DNA from 2 places in the Paraburkholderia sp. BL23I1N1 genome. Region 2 is predicted to be linked to the other one. Evidence: riboswitches for the same ligand, from Rfam matches in the RefSeq annotation. Region 2 holds a riboswitch; the other holds the start of a gene.

Region 1 (17,471 bases), on a different contig from region 2:
ACACCACCACGCAGCGCTCGGTCAACGACGTGGTCGCCTGCCTGACGCAAGTGGCGACCAGCCACAACGCCGCGTTCAAGTCGACCGAAATCCCGCAGGGCCAGATGCTCGACTTCGGCGATTCGAATATCGTCAAGGTGCGCAGCGACAACGGCGCGACAACTTACCGCTTCTACGCCGGCAAGCGCCACGTAGGCAATCTGTGGATTGAATCGGCGAGCAAAACCTGCGCGCCGTAAGGTAAGCAAAGGTAATGGTCGGCCCCGTGTAACGGCCTGCAACATGTTCCAGCGCAATCTTTGTGTCACGGTGTTACATCACAATGGTGTCTTAAGAATCGTTTAAGACTTCGTCCGCATGATCCACCCGACACTATTCCGCACAAGGTGCGCTCCATGAATCAGCCCGACCACAACCCGAACGACACGCCTGCACCGGCGAAGCGGCCCACCATTCTGCGTCGCCTGTTGAGCCATCACGAACTGGCGACGCTGCTGCTGTTGCTGCACGCGCCGATCGACGCGTCCGCGAAACCCGAGATTCCCCAGCTTCACGAAGCCGGCCTGATCGAAACGATCTCCGGCGACGAAGGCACTTCGCATATCCGTCTGACGTCTGAAGGCAACGCAATGTTGCGCGGGCTAGGTGTGAAATAAGGCGAGTTTTACATTTTAATTACGCCTGCCATACGCCGTACCCCGCTTCGCGCAGTCCAATCGCCAATTCCACTTCCATATCCTGTGCGCCGCGGTAAGGCATTGGATTGAAAACTTCATACAGTTCGGGCAAGAGGCGCAAGCCGTAATCGCGCACATAGCGATTTGCTTGGATGCCGGCTTTGTGCCGGTCGAATCTCAGATCCGGGTCCAACCCCGTCATTCCCACGTACACGCATGGCTTGTCGAACCGGTAATCCGGATTCGCGCGGCGAAAGCGCGCCTCGTTCCAGACGGTGTCATCCAGCGCGACGACATAGACGCAGTAGTGATGCCTGCGACGAACCATAGGTGCGGCGGCTTAGCTGCGCGAGGTCCCGTGCAGCAGCATCCGGTACTCGGTCGGCGTGACGCCGACGGTCGCCTTGAACTGGCGCGTAAAGGCGCTGTGGTCGGTGTAGCCGCAGAGCGCGGCGACGTCGGTGACCTTGTCGTGCGAGACCAGTAGCGCCGTGGCGGCGTCCAGCCGCGTTTTCAGCAATACCTGGCGCGGCGTCAAATGGAACACCTTGTGAAAGTAGCGCTCCAGTTGCGCCACCGACATATCCGCCATTGCCGCAAGCTGCTTGAGATTTAACGGCTGCACGTAGTTTTCCTGGATGGACTGCACCACCGCGGCGAGCCGGCCGTAAGCGGGATGATTGCTTTCGTCCGCTTTCAGGTCGCGCGAGATGCCGGCGAGGCCGACCACCTTGCCCGCCGGATCGCGCAAGGGCTGCTTGCAGGTCAGGCACCAGCCCGGTTGGCGGCCGGGATACAGGTGCAGTTCCAGCTGATCGATCATCTGGCTGCCGACGCTGATGATCGCTTTGTCCTGGGCCGTGTAAATGCGGCCGAAGCGGCGCGGGAAGACGTCCTCGGCGGTCTTGCCGAGCAAGGCGGCCTTTTCCTTGAAACCACAGCGCGAAGCCAGGGTGCGATTGACCAGTGCATAGCGAGCATGCGCGTCCTTGACGAAGAACACGACGTCCGGCATCGCGTCGAACACGGGCTCGAGCAAAGTGAAATGCGACAGCATGCCGGACAGCGTTGCGTCGTCCGGTTCGAGCGGATGAGCCAGCGTGTTCATCAAGCGGGTTCCGTGGTTGGGGCGGTTGTTCGGGCTGTTGACTCTGCGTCCGTCGGAGCATTGGCTAAAGCATTTAGCGGTTCGCTTACCGGGTGTGCTCGCGCATTCACCCGTGCGTTCGCCGATGCATTCGTTCGCGCAATTGGACGGTTGGCGTGTGCGATTGATTATAGGGCCGCGCCGCCAACGACAATATCCGGCAAGCGTCAGGATACCGGTGTCATTCAGACGGAGCCTGGTCCGCGCTCGCCGCCATCAATGTGCCGATTTGCGCCGGACTGAACGGTGGCCGTGGAGCGCCGGCTTGCCAACCGAAATACAGCCCGGCCGCGGCGCCGCAGATTCGCCCCTGGCATGCGCCCATCCCGCAGCGAGTGTGCTGCTTGGCCTCGCGCCAATCCGGATAGACGCGCACTTCGCCGAGACTGACGTCTTCGCAACGGCAGAGCAACGTGGCATCGTCCGGTGGCGTGCGCGCGGCGGCTTGCAAAGCGAAGGCCGCTTCGACACGCCTCGCGAAACGCCGCCAACGGGCTCGTTGCGCGTCCAGCGCTTCGCGGTTTGCATAGGTGTCGCTCGCGGAGATACTGCTCGCTGGGGTGCTATTCGCAGAGGTGCCGTTCGAAGATACGCTGCGTGCAACGGCGCCGCTTGCCGCGAGACCCGCGATCTCGCCTTCCACAGCCGCCAACTCTGCACCACCGACACCCGTGCACTCGCCTGCCGCCAGCACACCGTCCACTGAAGTCCGCTGCTCACTGTCGACGACAATCTCACCCGCTTCGCCGATCGCACAGCCGAGCGCTTGCGCAAGCGTGATGTTCGGTACAAGTCCATAGCCGCACGCGATACGGTCGCAATCAAGCGTCACGTCCTGCTGGCCGCGCCGGATCATCACGCGCTCGACGCGGCCCTCGCCAACCACTTGCCGGACGATGCTGCCGGTCAAGTAACGCACGCCTGCGAAGCCCCGCGTCATGGCAACGGCTTGCCGCAACTTCACCGGCTCGCTCAACAGAGAGATGCCGAAGCGGGCAACTTCGAGTGCCGACGCCTGCTCCACTACGGCAACGACTTTCGCACCGGCAGCACGCGCGGTAGCGAGCGCGGCGATCAGCAAAGGACCGCTGCCTGCGATCACGACGCGTTCGCCGCGCACCGGCATCCCGCCTTTGATGAGCGCCTGCAGCGCGCCTGCACCGGTCACGCCCGGCAGCGTCCAGCCAACGAACGGCAATAGCCGCTCGCGTGCACCGGTCGCGAGGATCAATCGATCGTAGCTGATCGACACGCCACCATGCTCAGCCGACTCAAGCAGCAAACCGCGCGAACCCAAAGGCGCGATCACGCGGGTCGACGCAAACAACGCGACATGAGTCTGCATCGATAAAGCGTCGAGCAGCGCGTGTAACCGAGCTTGCGGTAGATGGCCGAGACCTTGCCGCCAGATTTGGCCACCGGCGCGCGGATTGTCGTCGAGCAGCGCGACTGTGGCGCCCTCGCGCGCCGCGGCCTGCGCGGCGTTCAAGCCGGCCGGACCGGCGCCTACTACGACGATGTCGACGTGCTGCTGCTTCATCTCGCGCCCGTGGCGCTGGCGCTGGCGCTGGCGCTGGCGCTGGCGTCTGCAACAGTACACACCATCTGCCCTTCGCGACAGAGCGTCTGGCAAGCCAACACATGCGCCCGGCCGTCGATCGTGACGCGGCACTCCTGGCACACACCCATCCCGCACAGCGCTGCGCGGACCTCGCCGCTAATCGACCTCCGCGTGCCGCTCGCGCCCGCCATGACGAGCGCCGCGGCCACGGTCGTACCTGCTTCGACCGTGACACTTCTACCGTCGATCGCCAAATGGAGGCGTGTTGCATTGGCCTTAGTCATGGACCACCTTTTGCGCAAAACGAACCGGCAAGTACGGCTCGACAGGAATCGGCGCCGCGCTCCCCGTGATCTGCGCCGCGAGCAACTTTGCACTCGCCAGCGAGGTCGTCACGCCAAGACCTTCGTGTCCGACAGCGAGCCACACGCCCGGCGCAAAATCGCCGGCCGGGCCGATCAACGGCAATCCATCAGGCGACGCCGCCCGAAATCCAGTCCACGCGCGAATGCCATTGAGTGTCGGCAGGACGGGTAGATACTGCGCGGCGCGCCGCAGCATCTGAGCGAGCACCGGCATGTCGACGGCGGAATCGGTGGTGTCGAACTGGCGCGACGAGCCGATCAGCAACTGCCCCGTAGGCCGTGGCTGCGCATTGAATGCCACCGAGGTGCCGGCCGCATGATGCGCGCTCTTGATGTAGCCGAGCTCGAGCAGTTGATGTCGAATGAGGTCGGGGTAACGATCGGTGATCAGCAGATGACCTTTCTTCGGCTGCAAGGGCAGCGACCCGAGCAGTTGCCGAGCGCCCAGACCGTTGGCAACGATCACATGCGCGGCGCTGATGCGTTCGCCGTCGGCCAGCGTCACGCCGCCAGCACGGATTGCAGTAACCCGCGCGCCGAGTCGCACGCGGATATTCTCGACTCCTGAAGATTGCGTGATCAGCCACTCCGCGACAGTGGGCGCATACACGATGCTGTCGTGCTCGATCCGCAATCCGCCCGCCATCGACTGCGCGAGCGCTGGTTCACACGACCGCAGTTCGGACGCGTCAAGCAGCTGTGCGGAGACGCCCTGTGCTTCGAACGCGGCATGCATGGCGCGGGCGGCTTGCCATTCCTCATCGTCGGCGGCGACCCATAAAGTCCCGCAGCACGCGAACGCGTCGCGCATACGAAGCTGCGGCGCGAGCGCCAGCCACAAGTCGCGCGAATAGTGGCTCAGTGTGAATTCGGCGGGCGAGTCGTTCATCACGACGATATGGCCCATACCCGCCGCCGTCGCGCCGCCGCCGATGCCCTGTTCGTCGACTACCTCGACCCGCATGCCGAACGCCGCCAACTCTGCCGCGCACGCCGCGCCGACTATGCCGGCCCCGACGATCAACGCATCCGCCGTCATGCCGTGGGGATGCCCCACGCAAACGGGTCGCGCTCGTCGAAACACAAACACCCTTCGGCCATGATGTGCGCGTGGCCGGTGATGGTTGGAATCACCGAGACGCCATCATCGGCGTGACGATAGCTCGCCTCGAATACGCTGCCGATAATGCTCTCCTGGTGCCACACCGCGCCTTCGGCGAGCTTGCCGTCGGCGGCGAGGCAGGCGATTTTCGCGCTCGTGCCAGTACCGCAAGGCGAGCGGTCGTACGCGCTGCCCGGACAGAGGACGAAGCTGCGACTGTCGATGCCGTCGTGCGAGCCGGGTCCAAAGAGCTCAATGTGGTCGATCAAGGCGCCGTCTGCGCCGGTGATGCGCTGCGCGGTCAACGCCTCGCGGATTGCCGCGCTGAACACGGTCAGCTCCGCGATACGCGATGCCTCCAGCGTGTGCCCATGATCGGCGACGAGAAAGAACCAGTTGCCGCCCCATCCGATGTCGCCACTCAACAGGCCGTAGCCCGGCACGTCCACCTGCACGCCTTGCCGGTAACGATAAGCCGGCACGTTGCGCACGGCCACGCTGCCGTCCTCGTTGAGCGTCGCTTCGACGATGCCGACCGGCGTCTCGATCCGATGACGCCCGGGGCCGATCCGCCCCATGTGCGCGAGCGAAACGACGAGGCCGATCGTGCCATGCCCGCACATGCCGAGATACCCCACGTTGTTGAAGAAGATCACGCCGGCCGCGCACCCGGGATCGTCCGGCTCGCACAAGAGCGCGCCGACCACCACATCCGAGCCGCGCGGTTCGGTGACAACGCCCGCGCGCCAGTCGTCGAATTGCGTGCGAAATACGTTCAGACGCTGCGCCAGTGTGCCGCCGCCAAGCGCGGGACCACCCGACACCACCAGGCGGGTCGGTTCACCGCCGGTGTGCGAGTCGATGATGTCTAGGGTTTTCATGATGCACATGGTAGGAATGCCCAGCGTCGGCGTCTTGGTGCGCTTAAGCGTGGATAGTGACGATTTCAGCATAGTATTTGCGCCTGAACGCTCACGTTTCACTCTTTGAGACGAGGCGAAGTCCACACCTGAACAACGCATGGAAAACGGACTTAAGAATGCAGCCAAAGCCCTGTCCATGCGACTTCGGCGCACTCCGCTCGCTGTCCCGAATTAGTCGGCTGGCTCGCTCTTACTGGGCTGACGGGCATAGCCACTATGCCGAAATCGTCATTCGCCACGCGTGAATCACGCAAGACGGCGGCATTTTCCCTGCTTACACTGCGCTTCGACTCAACACACTCAGGAGAGCAGTCGTGGCGCATATCTGGGAAGGCGTATGGCCCGCAGTGACCACCAAGTTTCACGCGGATTTCAGCATAGATCGCGAATGGACCGGCAAGAATATCGAGGCACAGATCGACGCAGGTGTGGACGGCATCATCGTGTGTGGATCGCTCGGCGAAGCGTCGACACTTTCGCTGGATGAAAAGCTGCAAGTACTCGACATTGCCGTCGATGCCTCACGTGGACGTGTACCGGTTTTGCTGACGATCGCTGAGAACAGCACGCTCGACGCATGCCGTCAGGCCGAAGCCGGCAGCCGGCACGGCGCCGCCGGTTTCATGGTGCTGCCCGGGTTGCGCTATCTGTCCGACCGGCGCGAGACGCTGCACCATTTTCGCAGCGTTGCCGATGCAAGCGCGCTGCCGTTGATGATCTATAACAATCCGCTGGCCTATGGCGTCGACATGACGCCCGAGATGTTCGCGGAAATCGCCGACGAAAAGAAGATCGTTGCGATCAAGGAATCATGCGGCGATGTGCGGCGCGTGACCGATCTGATCAACGTGGTCGGCGACCGCTTCGCGATCCTGTGCGGGGTCGACAACCTTGCGATGGAAGCGCTATTGATGGGTGCGCACGGCTGGGTGGCCGGTCTCGTATGCGCGTTTCCGCGCGAGACGGTCGTGATTTACAAGTTATTGAAGGCGGGCCGTCTTGAAGAAGCGCGAGCGATCTATCGCTGGTTCGCGCCCCTGCTCGCGCTCGACGTCTCGTCGAAACTGGTGCAAAACATCAAGCTGGCCGAGACGATTGTCGGGCTGGGCACGGAGCCGGTCCGGCCGCCGCGCCTGCCGTTGGCCGGGGACGAGCGCAAGGCTGTCGAAGCGCTGATCCGCCGGGCGATCGAAATCCGGCCGACGCTGCCGCAGGTTTAAGCTGCGGCACGTTCAGGCTGCCTGCTTCTGCGCATCCGTTTCGGCCTGCCGCAGGTGCAGCAACCGATAGCCGCTCTTGTAAACGGGTTGAAGCCGAAAGTCGTTTTGCGGCTCGATCTCGAGCAGCAGGCGCAGGCGTGACACGTGGCTGTCAATCGTGCGGGTGAACTCGCGGAACTTACGGCCCCAAAGCATCGCGAAGATATGGTCGCGCGACATCACGCGGCCAATATTGGAAAAGAACAGCGACGCCAGCCGGTATTGCGTACCCGATAGCGGGACCGGCTGGCCGCGCAGCATGACAAGCTGGCGATGCGTATCGAAACGTTATGGCCCCCGCATCGCACGATTCTGTCGCAAAAACATAGGTTTACGGCAGTTTGTTGGGGCAAGAACCGAATGTAAAAACAAGCTGACACGTCCTAATAAAATCAATCACTTACGAAGGGTTATGAACAGGGCGCCAAGGGTCGGCAGCTCTCCGTCTCCGTGTAATGAGCGCCGCAAATATAATGCAACCAGCGCGCGTGGAGATCCTCCAAGACGCAAACTCGACCGTGGCCAATCGTGTCACTATCGTGGTCGGCAAAAGCTGCTTCCCTTCTGCTCCCTGCGGGAGGATTACTACGGAGAACGCTGATGAGCAAGAAGTCCCCCGCCGACAATGTCGACGAGCCGACTGCAACCACCGAAGCCACGCTGGTTAGCCTGTCAAAGCAGATCAATGAATTTGTCCGGGAAGGGACACTTGACAGTCGTTTCGCGGCGAAGCTTGCGAAGCGACTGAAAAAGGAAGCCGAAACCATTTCGGAAAGTGGCAAGGGGACGAAGCCGGGTCAGAACAAGTTGCAGAAGGCTTTCGACGCGCTGGATGTATCGCTGCGCGACCACGATGCAAAGTTGCTTGTCGCGGCGAACGCAGCGCTCCGCACATCCGACGACGTAGCCGGTGTCAGAAAATCGCCGTAACGGCAAAGAGACGAGGCAGGTAGGTGAGGTACCGTTGATGCAGCAGCACCCGCGGACCGCCAGATAAAGGTTTGAGCGACGACCTACGCCATCGGCTACGCTCGTCAATTTCCTGCCCGCCCGCTATCGACCCGATAGAGTCACTCTCGGTCCCGCATAACGGACGTTTAAACACGCAACTCTGCTGTGGATTCAGTCACATCTCGTGTGGCTCAGTCTGCGCGATTTGCACCACACGCCGCACAAAAGCTCGCGATAGGCGTGCGAAGCGGTTTGCCGCATGCTGTGCATGCAGGACCGTATAGCTTGATCACATTTGTCGCGGGAAAACTGCACACCGGGTTCGGAGAGAGGGGACGGCGAACGCCGTTTCCTACCCCTATTCTCCGACCCTGAAGAGACGCTCGGACCTCCCAAAAGCGGCTGTTCGAAATGCTAGCTGCCTAGCCAGCTCCGGCTGCGACGATGCGAGCAACGTGCGCGACAAAGCCATCGATCCGCCAATAGACGACACGGGCGGACTCAGCCCTGTCTGTCGTCGGACGGGTCCCATGCGGTCACCAGTTGCAGCAGTCCCGGAAATCGCGAATCAAGATCCTCGGTTCGCACACGGCTGCGTCGCTCGAGCCCATATTGACGCTGACGAATCACACCCGCTTCACGCAGCGCTTTGAAGTGATGGGTCAATGACGATTTCGCACGATTGAAACCGAACCAACTGCACGGGTGGTCGTACGCCTCGGATTCCAGCAACAGCCGGCGGACGATCGTCAGGCGCAACGGGTCGGCCAGTGCACTGAATATCGCGTCCAGACGCAAATCGGACACTGCCGGTTCCGGCAGCGGATCGGGAAGGTTGGCAGGTACTGCAGCGGCCAGGTCATGGTAAGTCGTGCCTTTCATGTTCACGACTTTATCACAGTACGAGTTTTTTCGAACTAAGCTATAGTACGAAAAAACTCGTACAAGGAAGGTTACCGTGATCGACACTGCCGCAGTGCAATCCAGCCGCGCGTCCGCGCACATTTCACCTGACATGTGGTGCGCCGCATGGACGGTCACGTCGGTGTTCATGCTGTCCAATTCCCCAACGCCGCTGTATGTGGTCTGGCAACGCACGCTCGGTTTTTCATCCGGCACCTTGACGGTCATCTTTGCCCTTTACATCCTTGGACTACTGGGCACGCTGTCGGTCGCCGGACAGCTATCGGATCGTTACGGCCGCAAGCCGGTTCTTCTGCCGGGTATCCTTGTGGCGCTGGTCGCATGTGCGTTGTTCGCAAGCGCAACGTCCATTGCAACGCTTGCCGTTGCCCGACTGCTGACGGGTATCGCGGTCGGTGTCATTGTGTCGGCAGGAATGGCGTCCGTGGCGGACCTCGGCGGTGGTGAGCGTCGACGTCAGGCAGCACTGCTCGCATCGGTAGCGATGGTTCTCGGCGCAGGCCTCGGGCCGTTGCTGGCCGGCGGCGCTGCGCAAACAGTCGCGCATCCGGTAGCGCTGGTTTTCGGTATCGAATTTCTCGTGCTGCTGAGTGCTCTCGTCATTGCGTGGCGGTTGCCCCTTGGCAGGCCAGCAAGGGCAACTGGCAATGTCGCGCGTCTGCATTTGCCGTCGGTCCCGGCGATGAATCGACGGCACGTCGCGGCCGGTATCGGCGTTTTCGGGCCTGGCATTACTGCAACATCGTTTGTGCTTGCTTTGGGGCCTTCGTTACTCGCCCGTCTGCTCGAAGTTCGCAGCCCGTTGCTTGCCGGCGGCATGGCGTGCGCGATGTTTCTCGCTGCAACGGGAGTTCAGTTCGCCGTGCGGCGTTGGTCAGTACTTGCGTTGTTCGTGGTAGGTACGACGGCGACCGTCCTGTCGATGTGTGCACTATGTGCCGCGGTGCATATGCTGTCGGCGTCCGTTCTGGTGGCCGCTGCGCTGTTCGCGGGGGTAGCGCAAGGCCTTGGGCAGTTGGGCGGCTTGACGCTCATCGGTCTGCATGTGCCGGACACTCGCAGGGCCGAAGCCATTGCCGTCATGAACATCGGCGGCTATCTGCCGGCGGGGCTGCTGCCCGTCATGACCGGCTACGCGATCGACCTCTTTGGCCTGGCAGCCGGTGCCACTGCATTTGCCATCGCACTGGCGCTAATTGCGCTTGGGGCCGGCTGCATGGTTTTTCGATCGCTGAAACCCGGCGGCGATTGATGGTGGGCGCGCGTCAACATGACCGGCCATGTCGCGCAATACTTGGATAGCGCGACGTTTGTCGCTGTATCGGCGGACAGATGGACTGGCGCGCGAGTAACGATTGCAGCTTTTTTCTCGGCAAGCGAAGTCCAGCCGTCAATCTGCCGATTGACGCCGATCCGGTGTACGTAGCGAACGTCTCATCACGATGCAGGCCCGAGCGACATCGCCTGGCGCCCTCGCGATGAATGCGGCATCATGCTGACGACAAAGTCGATGAACGCTCTCACCTTGGCTGGAACGTGGTTCCGGCTGGGGTAGTAGACGTAAAGAGGAAATGTCTCGTCCGGCCAGTCCGTCAGGACCGGCTCTAGCGTACCAGTACGCAGGTGCGCGTCGATCCCGAGATCGATTACCTGAGCGATCCCGTAGCCTGCAAGACAGGCCCCGAGTTTGGTTCCCGCATCCGTGACTGTCAGGTTCCCGCTAACGGCCACCTTCACCTTCTCATTGCCACGCCAGAACTCCCATTCGAAAGGTCTGCCGGTAGCCGGGTCGATGGCCAGAATGCATTCATGGCCGTCATCGACCAGATCCTTCGGCGACCTCGGTCGACCACGTTGGTCCAGGTAGGACGGCGCGGCCACAGTAAGAATCCGCGGACTGTATAGCCTTCGACAGACCAAGGTTGAAACGGTTGGCGGTCCGAACCGTATAGCGAGATCGAATCCGTCGCTCACCAGGTCTGTGAGGTCGTTGCGGGTCTCCAGCTTCAGTTGAAGAGCGGGGTGATTCTTCAGGAACTGGGCCAACTCCGGAGCCAGCACAAGACGGGCGAACGCAGCATCGCACGCTACACGGAGCGTTCCCTTGACGACTGAAGTTTGATCCGAGGCGCCGACCGTCGCCTCTTCGATCCCCTGAAGTAGCGGCAGCACTTTTGACAATAGCTCATGCCCAGCGTCTGTCACTTCAACGTGTCGGCTGGTGCGATGCACGAGCTTCGCCCGCAGGCGGTCCTCCAATCGTTGAATGGCACGGCTTATCGCAGGCTGCGTCTTGCCAAGACGAGATGCTGCGCGACCAAAGCTCTTGGACTCGGCCAGGGCTGCAAGCGCAATCAAGCCGCTAACTACTCCTCCAGCGATGTCTTCCATGATCTATGTCTTCCTGTAATGGCAGCGATGATCGGTTCGCACTATTCGAGAGCGGGAGGATCGTTCATTGTACGAGTCGTTCAACCACTGAGGAAAGCCCGCAATGACACAGACCCAAGCCGTAGTCGCATTAATTGAGGACTATTTCAATTTGGCTTATGAGCCGAAGAGCCGTGACTTCAATAAAGTTTTCCACCCGAACTGTCTTGTTCAGTGGGTTCACGAAGGCGAGCTGCACATCCTGTCGTCGCCGGAATATGCGGTGCTCATCAACGGGCGGCCGAGTCCTCGATCCACGGGTGCGCCCAGAGATGAGGCGATCCTCTCCATGGAGAACATCTCGGACAGCCTTTCAACGGCAACGGTGAGAGTGCGGATTGGAAATAAGCTGTTCAACGATCACTTCGTCATGCATAAGGTGGAGGGCAGCTGGCTGATTGCAACCAAGGCGTCGGCCGTCATGCGTACGTTCGACTGAAGAGCCGAACTGCAGGCCGTATGGGGGTACCCTTATGCGTCAGTCTCGCGGCTATCGCTATCTCAGGTGACAAAGTAGTCTCCACCACTTGTCTGGTGGGCCTACTTTGTCCACTTTGGCGTCAAAGGTCTAGACGGTGCTCGAGCAACGCTTACGTATCTGGTGGTTGATACCGGCGATCCCTGCGGCATCGCAAAAGTTGAGCACGCTAACAGTGCGTCGCTCGGCAGACCCATTTCGACCCACAACGTCGACCCACAGCGGCCCGTCAACTTTATCGATAGCGAACATTCATTGAATGGCTGCACACGCACGTTCGGCGGCACTGACGGTTTGGGCGATAAGCGTTGAAATAGTCATCGGCCCCACACCTCCGGGAACCGGTGTCACCGCCGCGCATCGGCCCATCAGACCATCGGGATGAATGTCGCCTATACCTCCGGGATGGTAGCCAGCATCGATAACAATTGCTCCGTCGCTGATCCAGTCGCTACGAATGAAGTTCGGCTTCCCTACTGCGCCGACAATGATTTCGGCATGTCGAATTTCCGCTTCAAGATTTAGTGTCTTCGAATGGCATAGCGTGACCGTCGCGTTCGCATTCGATAACATGAGGGCCATCGGTTTCCCAAGAATGGGACTGCGTCCTACGACCACGGCCCGCTTGCCAGATACATCAATCTTGTAATGAGCCAGCAAGCGCATGATTCCGGCGGGCGTTGCCGACCCGAAGGCGGGTTCCCCTAACGCCATCAGGCCAAAACCGTGACTGGTGACGCCATCCACATCCTTGAGGATGGATATTCTGTCGAAGCACAGGCGTTCGTCCACATGCGCAGGCACCGGGTGCTGAAGCAGAATGCCATGCACCGCCAGGTCGGCATTGAGTCCATCAATCGCGGAAAGTACGTCATCCGTCGTTGCGCTCGCAGGCAACTTGATCACAATCGAGTCCATACCGACTCTCCGGCATGCGTCGCCCTTCATGCTGACGTAGGTCGCCGACGAAGGATCATCGCCTACAAGGATCGTGGCAAGTATGGGCGTCTGGCCGCCACTTCTTGCCTTGAGGGCTGCAACGCGTTCCCATAGTTCCCGCTCGTGCAACGCGGCTACAGCTTTACCGTCGAGAAGTGTGCTCATGCGTTTTCCCCTTGCATGACCAATTCTGAACCGGCAAGGCTCAGATACTGAACAGGACAAAGCGGGAGTGCATGGGAGCGCGATTGTTTAAGCGCGAGCCGCATAGGCAGAGAAGGAATTTTGGCAATCATCATGGGCAGTCTCAAAGAAATTAATCAAGATGCCCAGGCGAACGGCATTCGAGCGTCTACGCTTCCCGATGGTGACCCATCTATTGCTCGCCAGTCACGTAGACGCGTTATTTTAATCAGCTTTTTTGCGGCTACGCAAGGCGGGTGAGCGTCTGATCAGTCGTCGAAAGCAAAGACGTGGATTGCCAACGATTCAGGTGTCTGCGGCGACTGACCGTAACTGGCCGGTCTGTGCCTTTTGGCGATTGGCGGCACGCGACCCACTTCGGTCAGACAACCTTCTTCAAACCGGTCAGTCAGCCAAATCCAGATCTTGCAAACGGCGTGCCACTAAGCGGCCGTTGGCGACCTCACCCAATCGGCCAGTTGCGGCCGGTCGACCTCACTCTCGGATAGACATTCGAACGTCAATTCCGCCCCGGGTACCGGACATTCAGGCAAGGACTCGATTCGGCAGGCCAACGGCGTGATGGTCAAAAGAGCAAGGTCAATGTATCAAACAACACAAGATCTTCTTTCTTCGCCGATCTTGCGTGTTGGCGGATCACTTGCAGGAGGCACTCGATGAAACACGAGGCCGCTCCGCTTAACGTGCTGTTGCGTCGGGTGACAATGCCCAGTTGTCTTGGCTCGAATGCTTCTCGCAACGCCACAATTGCCAGGTGCCCTTTGAACGGCGCCGCCGCCGTTAGAATGGTTGGGCACCACGTGCACATATCGGTCCGATCCACCAGAGTCTGCAACGTCCCCAGTGAATGCGCCCGCACAATGCGGCGCGTATCGATTTGCGCGCCATGGCGCGTAAACAGATAATCGATGAGCGCGTCCTGCCCATCGGGCGCGAAATTCAGCGCCCAGTCCTGATCCAGCAGGTCGTGAATCGAACGGCAGTCCTGACGTGGATGTCCCTCGCGGACCATCACCGCCGTCTCGTAGTTCAAAACGGGCTCGCAGGAAAACTCTTGCGTGACCGCCGACGGATGCAACTGCCCGATTACGAAGTCCATATCGCCCGCACGCAAAAGCGGCTGTGCGACTGCCATCAGGCTCTCGAACAGTTCCAGTTGGATATCGGGCATTCGCTTGCGGAACAGCAAGACAGTCTCTGGCAGAAACGTCAGTGTGATCCACGGCGTCACACCGACGCTAAGCCGTCCTTCCGCCCGGCCGCGTAACCTGGCCAGTTCGTTCTGCGCGTGCTCCAACTGATTGAGGACCAGCCGCGCATGCGTCAACAACGCTTTGCCGTACTCGGTGAAGCTGATCCCTTCAGGCGCGCGTATCAGCAACGGCAGTTGCTCGGTGGCTTCGAGTTCGCGCAGCGCGCGCGTGACTGCGGCCTGGGAAATCCCCAATGACCGCGCGGCCGCTCTGATGCTGCCCGTTTCCGCACTTGCGACGAGCGCCTGCAACTGATGAAGCTTCACGAAACCACTCCCGACAACAAATGGTTGTCAGCATAACAAAACTGCTGCTTCCGCCTCGAAATTTCGCTGAATAGCATTCCGACCAGTGTAGACAGCTACGCAGCCAGGACGCCGAATGCGCTCGCGCGACGACGCTGTCTGTTGGCTCCTCAAAGGAATTCATCTATGGTTCAAGACTTCGTTTTGCCCGGCATCGCCGCGATTCGTGAGGAAATGATCGGCCTGCGCCGCCGCATTCATGCGCACCCGGAGTTGGGTCTTCAGGAGGTGGCGACCAGCGAACTCGTCGTCGAATGCCTGAGCAAGTGGGGCTATCGGGTCACACGCGGCGTGGGTAAAACCGGCGTGGTCGGCACCTTAAAGAACGGACCGGGGCCGTCGCTTGGATTGCGCGCCGATATGGACGCACTTCCCATCACGGAAACGACGGGCTTGCCCTATGCCAGCCGGAACGACGGCATCATGCACGCATGCGGCCACGATGGACACACGGCCACGTTGCTTGCCGCAGCAAAGTACCTGGCTGAGTCGCGAGCCTTTTCCGGCATGCTGAACCTCATTTTCCAGCCCGCTGAAGAAGGCCTCGGCGGTGCGCAAAAGATGATGGACGACGGTCTCTTCGAACGTTTTCCGTGCGATGCGGTATTTGCCTTGCACAACGTTCCGGGGTATCCGGCCGGCCATCTTGGTTTTTTCGGCGGCGCATTCATGGCGTCCGCCGACACCGTCACAGTACGCGTGGTGGGCCGTGGCGGACACGGTGCGGCACCCGACAAGACCATTGACCCGATCGTGGTGTGTGCGTCAATTGTGACGGCGCTGCAAAGCATCGTGTCACGCAACGTGAGTCCGCGCGATCTGGCCATCATCAGTGTTGGATCGATTCATGCGGGCATCGCGTCGAATGTGATCCCGCCGTCGGCAGAGATGCTGCTGACAGTCCGGGCGCTTGCGCCAGAGGTGCGCGACTTGCTCGAACGCCGGATTCACGAACTGGTGCAAGGCCAGGCGGCGAGTTTCGGTGCGCACGCCGAGATCGACTACTTCCGTTGTCATCCGGTGCTGATCAACCACGGTAAGGAGACGGACTTCGCGCGCCAGGTGGCAGTGGAGTGGCTCGGTGCGCAAGCCATCATCGACGACCTCAAGCCCTTCACTGCCAGCGAGGACTTCGCGTGCATGCTCGAAAAATGCCCGGGCAGCTACCTCGTGATCGGCAATGGCGACGGTGAGCGCAGTTGTGCGCTACACAACCCCGGCTATGACTTCAACGACGACTGTCTGGCAGTAGGCGCCAGCTATTGGGTCAAGCTGACCGAGCGGTTTCTGGCATAAACGATTCGCATGACCCCCCTTCCATCACGACGTTGAGGAGAAACACATGAAAAAGACGCTTGCGGCAATCTCGTTCGCTTTGGTGGCGCTGTCAGGCAACGCAATTGCTGCCGACTGGTCCGGCAAGGAAATCAGGCTGGCAGTGGATCCGACGTACCCGCCATTGGAGTTCAAAACGCCCGACGGCAAGCTGACTGGCTTTGGCGTGGACATCGCCAATGCACTTTGCGACGAGCTTCATGCGCGGTGTGTCTGGGTCGAGACCAGCTTCGACGGCATGATTCCCGGACTGCTGGCGAGAAAGTTCGACGCGATTTCGTCGTCGATGACCATCACGCCAAAGCGAATGCAGCAGATCGCGTTCACGAACAAGATATCGAACGCGCCGGCCCGGCTGGTTGTCAGGCGCAACTCCGATCTGCTGCCGACCGCCGCTTCGCTAAAGGGTAAGCGGGTCGGCGTCGAACAGGGTTCGAGCCAGGAAGACTATGCGAGAGCGCAGTGGCAACCGGCTGGCGTGCAGATCATCTCGTACCAGAACCAGGATCAGGTCTACACGGACCTGATCTCAGGGCGACTGGATGCAGCCTTTCAGGCATCGATAGAAGCGAGCGACGGCTTTCTCAAGAAGCCCGAGGGCAAGGACTACAAGTTTGCCGGTCCGGCATTGGACGACCCGAAGTATTTCGGTCTTGGCGACGGTCTGGGTCTTCGCAAAGAAGACGCAGCGTTGCGTGAGGCATTCAATCAGGCACTGACCGCCATCCTGGCAAATGGAACCTACGCACGCATCAACAGGAAGTACTTCGACTTCGATATCTACGGCGCGAAGTGAGACGGCCTGAGCCAGCCATTCAAGGCGACAAAATGATACTCGGAGGCTTCGGGCCGGCACTCGTGGCCGGCACCTGCGAAACGATCAAGCTCGCTCTGCTGTCGCTGCTTGTTTCGTTTGTTATGGGACTCTGCGGCGCTGCGGCCAGACTGTCCAGCCGTCGTTACCTGGCGCGAATCGGTGCCGCCTACACGACATTGATCAGGGCGGTGCCAGATCTCGTGCTGATGCTGCTGCTCTTTTACAGCATCCAGATCGCGCTGAACCATATCACGGACGTGCTCGGATTCAACCAGGTGGATATTGATCCGTTCTCGGCCGGCGTCGTTACGATTGGCTTCATCTACGGAGCGTACTTCACCGAGACGTTCCGCGGTGCATTCATGGGAGTGCCGAGGGGACAGCTGGAAGCGGGTATGGCATTCGGCATGTCCAACTGGCAGGTCTTCACCCGCATCATGTTTCCGCAGATGATGCGTCTGGCGTTGCCAGGCATCGGTAACAACTGGCAGGTCATTGTCAAGGCGACCGCGCTGGTGTCGATCATCGGACTGTCGGACGTCGTCAAGGCGGCACAGGATGCCGGCAAGTCGACGCAGAACTTCTTTCTGCTTACGGTGGCAGCCGGTGCGATCTATCTGGCCATCACCACACTGTCCAACGTGGTTTTGTGGCGGCTTGAAGTACGTTACTCAGCGGGTGTGAGGCGCGTGGTGGCATGATCGATATTCTTCACCAGTACTGGCAAAACTACCTGTACACCGACGGCTTTCAGCTAACCGGCCTAGCGGTCACATTGTGGCTTCTGGTGGCATCGCTCGG
Region 2 (11,207 bases):
CTCCCTAGCTCGTATTCCAGCACTCGCTGCCTGGCGGCGCTGTAGCGTTTGCGCTGCTTCGGTTGCCCCGCACCCCTGTCGCATCCAGTGTGAAGGTGCCGCATGCATCGTCGCGCATCGGGCCGAATTCGATCGGCGTTGCCTCTACCGAATAGCCACCGTTTGCGTCGTCCGCCGGCAGCACTTGCAACCGGTAGAGTGGCGTGCCGAATTGCGGCGCCTGATCCAGACCCGGTGGCAGTGTTGCGGTCCCATTGCCTGCCGCTCCCTCGACGAATTGCGCTGCCCGATAAAGAGCGGATGCCGCGTCAATCCTGTGTGTTCGCGCGACATGGCTCCGGTATGACGGCACGGCAAACACGACCAGCGCCGCGGCTATTGCCAGCGCGATCATCAATTCAAGCAGCGTAAATGCGGATGTGCGCGGCCTCGTCATAAACCTCCCGTCAAAATGGGCGTGCGGCGACGCGACGCCAATGGCGCTCGATCTGCCCGCCTGCGATCACGAGCTCCATCTGCAACCACACCTGCGACTCTTTGGTCCGACCGAAGCCACGCGTAGTCAACAAATACGCTCTGGCATCGGCGCGCGTGCCCAGACGCCAGGCTTCGATCAGACATTGCGGCGCACGCAACGATCCGGGCCATTGCGCGACCGGCACGACGGCACCGGCCTCAAAGGCGGCTTCGTGCTTCCATTGCGTCGGCTCGCCGGATGAGAGCGGCGCCACCGGCTGCGGCTCGAAAGCCGTCGCGGCGACAGCGTTCCGGGCGCACAAGGTCAGCGCCGAATCCGCTGCATGAAATGCCTGCAAATAGTCGCGCACATTGTTGGCGCTGCGCGCGATGTTGCGAACCAGGCCGCGGAGGTGGTCAACATCATCGCGGAAATCAGCAGGACGATCGGCAGGACGATACCGCGATGGCGAACACGCGATCGACGACCAGTACGGATAAGACGTGTCAATCGTTTCGATGAAACGCGGAGCGTTGGGTTACAAAGGCCTCCGGTCACAGGGCGTCCGCCGCGTGATTGCGTATCGCCACCCGCCTCGAGAAAGCCTGCCGCGCCCGCATGTCGACGCCAGGAACGCTCGCGCCGTCGCAATCGACATAGCGCACACGCCGTCCTTGCGGCGCGCCGCGGACGAGCACGCAGAGATCGACGGCGACGATCTTCGCCCATTGAGCGGCCGTCACCCCCGACGCGTCTATTGCGCCCAACCCGCCGACCGGCCAGTACTTGAGTCGCACGCGCTCGACGCCTTCTACCAACGGCTGCGCGGACCCCGCCTTGCCATTGCCTTCACAGTAAAGTTCCGGCTCGCCCGTCGACCCGCTGATCCTGGCGAAGTATCGGTTGACCACCAACACACCCTGCCCATTGAGTGCCGCATTGTTGCTCGCTACAGCCTTGCCGAGGCAGTCGGTCGATTGGCCGGTCGTTGACGCCCACGTCGAGACGTTGTCCCCGACATAACGAACCACGATGCCGTCGGAGCGGCTTGCCAGCGCCTCGCAGACAAGGTTGTCGTCCGCACCGGTCGGGCGTCCTCCCGAACAACCGAATAAGGGTGGCGGACTATTGAACCTCACGACGTCCGCGGGCACGAAGCCGGCCATTTGAAGTTGCTGACCCATCAGCGTCAGCGCGCTCAGGCCGGCTTCGCGGATTCGCATCGCATCGCCCGCGCGCTCGAACACATTACGCTGCGTTGTATAGAGCGAAACCACGCCTGCGGTCACCACCAGCCCAAGCGCAATTGCGATCACAAATTCGACGAGCGTATGACCGCGTGTGCTGTCTATACGGCGCTTCATTTCGCGAACGCCAGCGCGACGCATGAGGCGCTTGTTGGAACCTCCGCACCACCACACGACTCGGGTTTGTCGATGACATCGTTGGCGCGTGGCGTGTCACGCAGCGCCGTCCATGTGACACGTGCGAGCAACACGCCGCCGCTTTCCCCTACCGACGCTTCGCCCCGCGGCAACAGGGCGGTTGCTCGCGCGCTCCATTGCCTGACCGACGAATCGCCTGCCGAGGGCTCGCGCATCGCTTCGGCAACGGAATCGGCAATCCACGCCGCGTGCTCGCGCATCGCCGTCGCGCGGGCCTCGCGCGCAGTCCACAATTGACCGGCGATCAATCCGAGCGCCGTCACTGCCATCAGGGCAATGGCCAGCATCACTTCGATCAGCGAACTGCCCGCATGCCTTGTTGAACGCCTTGACGAGCACCTTGTGGAGGGCCTTGGTGGGCACCTTGCCGGGACGTTACGCGCCCATAGGTTCGAAGGATGTCGGCTCATGACGCCGCTCCACACGCGCTCTCGACAATCCGCGCACGACCTCCCGCCGCGACGCGGATGCAACGCCGCCACTTGTCCCCCTTAGTCGCTTTCGACGGCACGCGTGGCGCGATATCAAAGCTGCGAAAGGTGCCGATCAACTGCCCCGCCGGCGGCGCAAACGTGAGATTTGTCTGCGTCCCGGTGATGCTGACCGCTGCAAGCAAAGGATGCGCGCGCAATAGCGAGACCGTGCCACCTCGTTCGACCAGGACGGCCCAGCCGCACGACCAGTCGGTGACGCCATTGCCGCACGCTTGCCCTACGGCAAGACAATGCCGCGCCGCGTCGATTCGGCATACGGTGACGCGAGCACCGCGGCGCAATGCTTCGCTGCGCGCATAGGCGAGCGTCGAAGCAGGCGCTTTCGCGCGTGCGTCAACCTGATCCCGCACGTGCCATGCAACGAACGATGGCGTCGCCATCACCGCGATGACCGCCTGCAGCGCGACAACCGCCAGCGTTTCGACAAGCGTAAAGCCGCGGCGTGGCCTCAAACAGACTGCATCCCAATTCATCTGCATCCCTGATCGTTTCAAAGAATACAGTCAATCTAGCGATTCGCAAACGGGTCGACAATCGGCCGAATGGCCAGGTGGCACTCAGACGCTATCCCGCGCAAAAATGCACGCGTAACGAACCATAACGGGAGCGGAGATGCAGAAGCGCGAACCTACGCAGCGGAGAACAGAAACTGGGGCGCAACTTCAGGCGCGACAGCAATCAGCGCTTGCGGGGCGGCTTGGGAGGAGAAGAGGCACGGCGAAATTCCTCGATCACGTCCTCGAATTCGGAGACGTCTTCGAAGCGCCGGTAGACAGAGGCGAAACGAACATAGGCAATGGTATCGAGCGCACGCAACTCGTTCATCACGAGTTCGCCGAGGCGCTCGCTGCGCACCTCACGCTCGCCGCTGCCGAGCAGTTGATACTCGATGCGGGCGACTGCCGCGTCGATCGCGTCCGCCGCAACCGGGCGCTTGCGCAGCGCCAGTTGCATGCTTGCGACGATCTTGCGGCGGTCGAATTCCGTGCGGCTGCCATCCTTCTTGACGACCGACGGCAACGCCAGCTCGACCCGCTCATACGTCGTGAAACGTTTGTCGCAGGCCGGGCAGCGGCGGCGCCGGCGAATCGTCGCACCGTCTTCGGATACGCGGGAATCCACAACTTGCGTATCGGCGTGACGGCAGAAGGGGCAATGCATGGCGGCTTAGCCGTAGACCGGGAAGCGCCGGGTCAGCTCGGCGACTTGCGCACGCACACGTTCAATCGTGGCTGCGTCTTCCGGGTTGTCCAGCACGTCGGCGATCAGGTTACCCACCTGCTCCGCTTCCTTGACGCCAAAGCCGCGCGTGGTCATGGCGGGCGAGCCGAGGCGCACACCGCTCGTGACGAACGGCTTTTCCGGGTCATTCGGAATCGCGTTCTTGTTGACCGTGATGTGCGCCGCGCCGAGCGCAGCTTCCGCTGCCTTGCCGGTGATCTTCTTCGCGCGCAGGTCAACCAGCATCACGTGGCTTTCGGTGCGGCCCGAGACGATGCGCAGACCGCGCTTGACCAGCGTTTCCGCCAGCACGCGCGCGTTCTCGACGACTTGCTGCTGATACACCTTGAACTCCGGCGACAGTGCTTCCTTGAACGCAACGGCCTTGCCGGCAATCACGTGCATCAGCGGACCACCTTGAATGCCCGGGAAAATTGCCGAGTTGATCTGCTTTTCGAACTCGGCCTTCATCAGGATCACGCCGCCGCGCGGGCCGCGCAGGCTCTTGTGCGTGGTGGTGGTGACGAAGTCGGCGTGCGGCACCGGGTTCGGGTAGACGCCCGCGGCGATCAGGCCGGCATAGTGCGCCATGTCGACCATGAAATACGCGCCAACCGACTTGGCGATCTTCGACAGGCGTTCGAAATCGATACGCAGCGCGAATGCGGAAGCGCCCGCCACGATCAGCTTCGGCTTATGTTCCTGAGCCAGTTTTTCAGCGGCGTCGTAGTCGATGTCTTCGGCTTCGTTCAGGCCGTAGCTCACCACGTTGAACCACTTGCCCGACATGTTGACCGGCGAACCGTGCGTCAGGTGACCACCGTGCGCGAGGCTCATGCCCATGATGGTGTCGCCCGGCTTGAGCATGGCGAAGAACACGCCCTGGTTCGCCTGCGAGCCGGAGTTCGGCTGCACGTTGGCGGCTTCGGCGCCGAACAGTTGTTTGACGCGGTCGATCGCGAGCTGCTCGGCGACGTCGACGTATTCGCAGCCGCCGTAGTAGCGCTTGCCCGGATACCCTTCGGCGTACTTGTTGGTGAGTTGCGAGCCCTGCGCAGCCATCACGGCCGGGCTCGTGTAGTTTTCCGACGCGATCAGTTCGATATGCTCTTCCTGACGGCGGTTTTCCTGCTCGATGACCTTCCAGAGTTCAGGATCGACGTTGGCGATGGTGCTTTGGGCTCTGTCAAACATACGGATTCCGTTGAGTGTGTTCAGGTTGACCGGATCGTGCGCCGAATCTTGCGTAGAGGGTACGCAACGCTGCTGGCGGCTGGGCCAGCCCTGACGTGGCGGATAGAGAGTCGCCGCACACGCGAGGCAGGACAGCCACCGCCAGCGCAGATCAATGCGCGCGGATCACGGCTGCCCAGGCGAACGGCAAAACGGCACCCTGCGCTTCACGGTGGGTTGTTCCACCTTGAGCCCGATTGCTTGAACCGGTTCTATCGCCAGTCACGCAGGGTTGAGCGCGTTAGTTTATTGGAAGAGGATCGAATAGGCAACCGGCTTGCTGGCGGGCCCGCGGACGCTCGCGAAGCCGGCCATGGTGCTGCCGGGAGCGGCGCCCAAACATCTGAAGAAAACGCGCCCGGAACCCGCTCAGCCTCCCTGCCCCAGCCGTTTGTGCGGCTGGTTCATCCTTGCCGCAGCGCCGCATTGGAAGTAGGCTTGGGACCTTTCTCTTTTACCAACCAGGGAACTGCAATGATCGTGTTCGTCACCGGAGCGTCCGCGGGATTCGGCGCCGCTATCGCCCGCGCTTTCGTCAAGGGCGGCCATCGCGTCGTCGCCACCGCGCGCCGCAAGGATCGCCTGCAGGCACTCGCCGACGAACTTGGCGACGCACTTCTGCCGTATGAGCTCGACGTGCGCGACCGCGCCGCCGTCGAAGCCGTGCCGGCCTCGCTGCCCGCCGATTTCGCCGCGCTCGACGTGCTCGTCAATAACGCCGGTCTTGCGCTCGGCATCGAGCCCGCGCAAAAGGCGAGCCTCGACGAATGGAACACCATGATCGAGACCAACTGCACGGGCCTCGTGCAGGTCACGCACGCACTCCTGCCCGGCATGGTGGAGCGCAACCGCGGCCACATTTTCAATCTGGGTTCGGCGGCCGGCAACTGGCCGTATGCGGGCGGCAACGTCTATGGCGCCACCAAGGCATTCGTGCGCCAGTTCAGTCTGAACCTGCGCGCCGATCTGGCCGGCACGGCATTGCGCGTGACCGACATCGAACCGGGGCTGTGCGGCGGCACCGAGTTCTCGAACGTGCGTTTCCGCGGGAATGACGAAAAAGCAGCCAAAATGTACGAGAACGTACAAGCGCTCACACCCGAAGATATCGCCGACTCGATCTACTGGATCGCCACCCGTCCCGCTCACGTCAACATCAACACGATCGAACTGATGCCGGTGGCCCAATCGTTCTCCGCTTTGTCGGTTCATCGCGGCTGAAAATCCGGCTGAGGCCCGCCAGACGGGGCACACATCTTGAAACAGACCTCGTGGTGTGCGTTCCGGTAAAATGCGCGGCATGAATATGTCGACCAGCCAGCCCGGCACGGAAATCGGCTTCACGTGGCCAATCCGCGTGTATTACGAAGATACCGACGCCGGCGGCATCGTGTTTTACGCGAACTACCTGAAGTTTTTTGAGCGGGCGCGCACTGAATGGCTGCGCGCGTGTGGCGTCGACCAGAATCGGCTCGCCGACGAAACGGATACGATCTTCATCGTCCGCAGCACAGCAGTCGACTATCGGGCGCCGGCCAGGCTCGACGATGTCGTCAGCGTGGTAAGCCGAATCGAGCGTCTTGGCCGCGCATCCGTCGATTTTGCGCAGGAAGCGTGGCGTGACGGTACGCTGCTTGCCACCGGCGCCATCCGGGTCGGCTGTGTCGACCGCGTTGCGCTGCGGCCGGCCGCGATTCCTCCACCGGTTCTCGCCGCGCTGCGGCGCGGGCCGGGTGTGAACGGCGGCGGTATGTCAACGGACAACGACTGAACCCCGTTGTTACGGGGCCAGTGAACTCATATCGATCAAGCAACACAAAGCATGGTTCGGCTTGCAATATCGCCGATGCTTCCGTTTTGCTCACGGCAAGCTTCGAGTGACCTTGCAGCCGGACGCCCCCTTCCGGGACGTTAAAACGAACCTTTATGAACACTACACAAGATCTGTCGATCGTTTCTCTCGTACTTAATGCGAGCCTGCTGGCGCAAGCCGTCATGGCGCTGCTGCTTCTGCTGTCCCTTTTGTCGTGGACTTTCATCTTCCGCAAGTGGTTTGCGATCCGCCGGGCGCGCGCGCAAACTGAACGCTTCGAACGCGATTTCTGGTCGGGCGGCGACCTGCAGGCGCTCTATCAGAGCGCTGCGAACAATCGCCACACGATCGGCGCACTGGAACGGATTTTCGAGTCCGGCATGCGTGAATTCCTGAAGGGTAAGGAAAAGCGCCTGAACGATTCAGGCGCGATTCTCGACGGCGCACGCCGTGCCATGCGCGCCGCGTTCCAGCGTGAAATGGACGTGCTCGAGGCAAATCTGGCGTTTCTCGCGTCGGTTGGCTCGGTCAGCCCGTATATCGGCCTGTTCGGCACGGTGTGGGGGATCATGAACGCCTTCCGCGGCCTCGCCAACGTGCAGCAGGCTACGCTTGCGAACGTCGCGCCGGGCATTGCCGAAGCACTGACCGCCACCGCAATCGGCCTGTTCGCCGCGATTCCGGCCGTGGTCGCCTACAACCGCTACGCGCACGACATCGACCGTCTGGCGATCCGCTTCGAGACCTTCATCGAAGAGTTCTCGAACATTTTGCAGCGTCAGGCACAGTAAGGAGTCCACGATGGCAGGCTCTTCTTCCAGCATGCGCGGCAGCCGTTCGCGCCGCGCGATGGCCGACATCAACGTCGTGCCGTACATCGACGTGATGCTCGTGCTGCTCGTGATCTTCATGGTGACCGCGCCACTCGTCGCCCCGTCGATCGTCAATCTGCCGACCGTTGGTGGCGCTGCACCCCAGCAGCAAACGCCGCCCGTGATCGTGAACATTCGCGCGGACGGCAATATGAGCGTCAAATACAAGGACGATTCCGGCGCGCAGCAGCAGGAAGACATGAGCAAGGCCGATCTGCGCGGCTTTATCGCCGACCGTGCGCAATCGCATCCTGACCAGCCGGTCGTGATCGCCGCCGACAAGACCGTGAAGTACGAGGTCGTGATGAATGTGATGTCCGAGCTGAAAGCTCAGGGTGTCAAGCGCGTTGGACTGCTCGTCAAATCGCAATGATCCGCAAGCATTCCGAATACCCGCTCCAGCCTCCGCGTGAACGCGGCACCGGGCGAGCCTTTGCGTTCGCGCTGGTGATGCATGCGCTGCTCGGATTCTTTCTGTACCACGGCATTCAGTGGCAGAACAGCACGCCGGCCGGCGCGGAAGCCGAACTGTGGACCGAGGTGCCCGATACGGCCATCCCGCGCCTGCCTCCTCCGCCGCCCGTGCCTGTCGCCCCTGCCCCGCCGCTGCCGGACGAACAGGCCGATATCGCGCTGCAGGAAAAGAAACGCCAGCAACAGGAAGCGGCCCGCCTCGCGCAACTGGCAGAGCAGCAGCGTCTGCAGAAGCTGCAAGCCCAGCAGGAAGCCGAGGCGAAGCGCCAGCAGCAACTGGCGGCCGATCAGGCAGCGCAGCTCGCCGCGCAAAAAGCGGCGGCGGCCAAGCAGAAACAGCTGCAACAACAGCAGCAACAACAGGCCGAGAAACTGAGGCAGCAGCAATTGGCCGACCAGCAAAAGCAGCAGCAGGATCAGCAAAAACAGGCTGAAGCTGACGCGCAGAAGAAGGCCGACGCGCAGAAAGCGGCGAAGGCCAAGGCTCAGGCCGATGCGGCGGCGCAGACCAAGAAGCTGGATGCGGAACGTCGTGCGCGGCTTGCCCAGATGCAAGGGTCGGCGGGCGGCGAAGGCTCGAGCGGCAATGGGCTTGCGAAGAGCGGCACGGGTAGCGGTTCGGGTGGCACGGCGACATCGCCGGGTTACGCGGACAAGGTGCGTCGTGTGGTCCGCCCGAACATCTCGTGGGGTGGCGAAACGGAAGGTCTGGAGACCGTCATCTCCGTACGCTGCTCGCCGACAGGCACGCTGCTCGACGCGCAGATCGCGCGCAGCAGCGGCAACTCGGCGTGGGACGACGCGGCACTGCGGGCCGTTCAGCGTTCCAATCCGATGCCTCAGGACATCGACGGGAAAACGCCGACCAGCTTCAAGATTACGTTGCGCCCAGCAGGTTGATTGCAACAGTTTGACAGTCAGTTGACAGCAGACGCCGCGCCCCGTCCAGCGGGGCGCGCCCGGGAACGAATTAGCTATTCGCGGGTCTCTCTGCTGTCATGAAGTGTTAGTAAAACCGTTTTTGGGGAAACCATTCAGCATGAGTTTGATGACCAAGCTAGGCCTGCGGACACTTGTAGCGTCGTGCCTGATCGCCGTGGGCGGCGCCGCCAACGCACAACTCAACGTCCTCGTGACGGGCGTCGGGTCCACCCAGTTTCCGATCGCAACGGCGAATTTCGCCAATGAAGCGAACTCGCCGCAACAGGTCAGCACAATCGTGCGTCAGGATCTGCAACGCAGCGGGAAATTCACGAATATCGACGCGGGCAGCACGCCGGTCGCAGAAACCGATTCCGTTGACCTCGGCAGCTGGAAGGCCAAGGGTGCCAACGCGTTCGTGTCGGGCAGCGTCAACCGTCTGCCGAACGGCCAGTATGAAGTGCGTTTCAAACTGTACGACACCGTCAAGGGCGAAAGCCTCGGCGGCCTCGTGCTGGTCAGTCCGGAAAGCGGGCTGCGCATGAGCGCGCACAAGGTCGCGGACTACATCTACGCGAAGCTGATGGGCGGCCGCGGCGTGTTCGCCACGCGCCTCTCGTACGTCATCAAGACCGGCGGCCGTTATCAATTGCAGATTTCCGATTCGGACGGCCAGGACGCGCACATTGCGCTGTCGAGCCCCGAGCCGATCATCTCGCCGGCATGGTCGCCTGACGGCACCAAGGTCGCTTACGTTTCGTTCGAAAAGAAGAAGCCGATCGTCTACATCCACGATCTGCCTACGGGCCGTCGCGTGGTCGTATCGGACCAGAAGGGTAACAATAGCGCACCGGCGTGGTCGCCGGACGGACGCACGCTGGCCGTCGCGCTCTCACGCACCGGCAACACGCAGATTTTCTCCGTCAACGCGGACGGCAGCGGCCTGCGGCGCCTGACGCAAAGCAGCTCGATCGACACTGAGCCGTGCTTCTCTCCTGACGGCCAGTCGATCTATTTCACCAGCGACCGTGGCGGCCAACCGCAGATCTACAAGATGTCGGCCCAGGGCGAGAACGCCGGCGCCGCGCAACGCGTGACCTTCACGGGCAGCTACAACACCAGCCCGCGCATCAGCCCGGACGGCAAGCAACTCGCTTACATCTCGCGCGTCGGCGGCGGGTTCAAGCTGTACATCCAGGACCTGCAAGGCAATACGGCCACGGGCCTGACGGACACCACACATGACGAATCGCCGAGCTTCGCGGCGAACGGTCAGTACATTCTTTACGCCACACAGGTGAACGGCCGTGGCGTGTTGGCCGCAGTATCGACCGACGGTCGCACTCGGCAGGTCCTGTCCGTTCAGGGCGGCAGCGTACGCGAGCCATCCTGGGGCCCGTTTATGCAGTAACGTTGATGCAATAACACAAGGAGAGTAACAAAATGATGTCCAAACTTCGTTTCGCATTTGCCGTATTGATGCTCGGTGCGCTGGCCGCATGTCACTCGGGCGTCAAGCTCGACGAAAACGCTAACAAGGGTGGTGCAGTTTCGACGCAACCGAATCCGACCGATGTCGCTCAGGTCAACGTCGATCCGCTGAACGATCCGAACAGCCCGCTCGCCAAGCGCAGCATTTACTTCGACTTCGACAGCTATTCGGTCAAGGACGACTATCAATCGCTGCTGCAACAACACGCGCAATACCTGAAGAGCCATCCGCAACGTCACGTCCTGATCCAGGGCAACACCGACGAACGCGGCACCAGCGAGTACAACCTGGCACTCGGCCAGAAGCGTGCTGAAGCTGTGCGCCGTTCGCTGTCGCTGATGGGCGTGACGGACTCGCAAATGGAAGCCGTGAGCCTCGGCAAGGAAAAGCCGCAAGCTACGGGTCATGACGAATCGTCGTGGGCACAAAACCGCCGCGCCGACCTCGTGTACCAACAGTAAGTAACGGGTGATGAGCCGAATGACGCATCGTTTCTCCTGGCTGCGGTTTGCCGCAGCGGCCTGTGTCGCGGGCACGGTCTTCACGGCTGTGCCCGCGCATGCGGGCATGTTCGACGACGATCAGGCCCGTCAGGCCATTCTCGACCTGCGTTCGAAGACCGATAGCCTGTCGAGCCAACTGTCGGCCGCACAACGCACGATCCTCGATCAGTCCAACCGCCTCGACCAGCTGAATCAGCAGGTCGCGACGTTGCGTGGGCAGAACGAGGATATGGGCAACCAGCTCGCCACGCTGCAAAAACAGCAGAAGGACTACTACACCGA

Evidence for each region. A riboswitch is a leader RNA that binds a small molecule or an ion and turns the genes downstream of it on or off. The one in region 2 is predicted to bind ZMP and ZTP.
Region 1: it holds a riboswitch for ZMP and ZTP, as region 2 does, so the genes downstream of both, B0G76_RS22585 (tetrahydrofolate dehydrogenase/cyclohydrolase catalytic domain-containing protein) here and glyA (serine hydroxymethyltransferase) in region 2, are expected to answer to the same signal.

What each region holds. Positions count from the first base shown of each region.
Region 1 covers NZ_RAPV01000001.1:4,826,016-4,843,486, reverse strand. The annotation lists gene B0G76_RS22660 (hypothetical protein) at 1-239, shown strand, start outside; gene B0G76_RS22655 (hypothetical protein) at 396-656, shown strand; gene B0G76_RS22650 (hypothetical protein) at 676-1,005, opposite strand; gene B0G76_RS22645 (AraC family transcriptional regulator) at 1,018-1,785, opposite strand; gene B0G76_RS22640 (FAD-dependent oxidoreductase) at 2,006-3,364, opposite strand; gene B0G76_RS22635 ((2Fe-2S)-binding protein) at 3,361-3,669, opposite strand; gene B0G76_RS22630 (FAD-binding oxidoreductase) at 3,662-4,789, opposite strand; gene B0G76_RS22625 (4-hydroxyproline epimerase) at 4,786-5,742, opposite strand; gene B0G76_RS22620 (dihydrodipicolinate synthase family protein) at 6,090-6,995, shown strand; partial or broken gene B0G76_RS22615 (helix-turn-helix domain-containing protein) at 7,008-7,319, opposite strand; gene B0G76_RS22610 (hypothetical protein) at 7,635-7,964, shown strand; gene B0G76_RS22605 (helix-turn-helix transcriptional regulator) at 8,487-9,038, opposite strand; gene B0G76_RS22600 (MFS transporter) at 9,037-10,161, shown strand; gene B0G76_RS22595 (LysR family transcriptional regulator) at 10,347-11,300, opposite strand; gene B0G76_RS22590 (nuclear transport factor 2 family protein) at 11,404-11,778, shown strand; gene B0G76_RS22585 (tetrahydrofolate dehydrogenase/cyclohydrolase catalytic domain-containing protein) at 12,070-12,921, opposite strand; ZMP/ZTP riboswitch at 13,077-13,160, opposite strand; gene B0G76_RS22580 (LysR substrate-binding domain-containing protein) at 13,526-14,479, opposite strand; gene B0G76_RS22575 (M20 aminoacylase family protein) at 14,645-15,814, shown strand; gene B0G76_RS22570 (ABC transporter substrate-binding protein) at 15,861-16,649, shown strand; gene B0G76_RS22565 (ABC transporter permease) at 16,682-17,371, shown strand; gene B0G76_RS22560 (ABC transporter permease) at 17,368-17,471, shown strand, end outside.
Region 2 covers NZ_RAPV01000002.1:1,147,970-1,159,176, reverse strand. The annotation lists gene B0G76_RS37885 (type IV pilin protein) at 5-436, opposite strand; gene B0G76_RS37880 (hypothetical protein) at 447-827, opposite strand; gene B0G76_RS37875 (PilW family protein) at 1,012-1,821, opposite strand; gene B0G76_RS37870 (hypothetical protein) at 1,818-2,189, opposite strand; gene B0G76_RS37865 (GspH/FimT family pseudopilin) at 2,309-2,869, opposite strand; gene nrdR (transcriptional regulator NrdR) at 3,075-3,557, opposite strand; gene glyA (serine hydroxymethyltransferase) at 3,564-4,811, opposite strand; ZMP/ZTP riboswitch at 4,978-5,086, opposite strand; gene ydfG (bifunctional NADP-dependent 3-hydroxy acid dehydrogenase/3-hydroxypropionate dehydrogenase YdfG) at 5,325-6,071, shown strand; gene ybgC (tol-pal system-associated acyl-CoA thioesterase) at 6,142-6,621, shown strand; gene tolQ (protein TolQ) at 6,777-7,454, shown strand; gene tolR (protein TolR) at 7,465-7,908, shown strand; gene tolA (cell envelope integrity protein TolA) at 7,905-8,909, shown strand; gene tolB (Tol-Pal system beta propeller repeat protein TolB) at 9,049-10,341, shown strand; gene pal (peptidoglycan-associated lipoprotein Pal) at 10,374-10,883, shown strand; gene ybgF (tol-pal system protein YbgF) at 10,903-11,207, shown strand, end outside.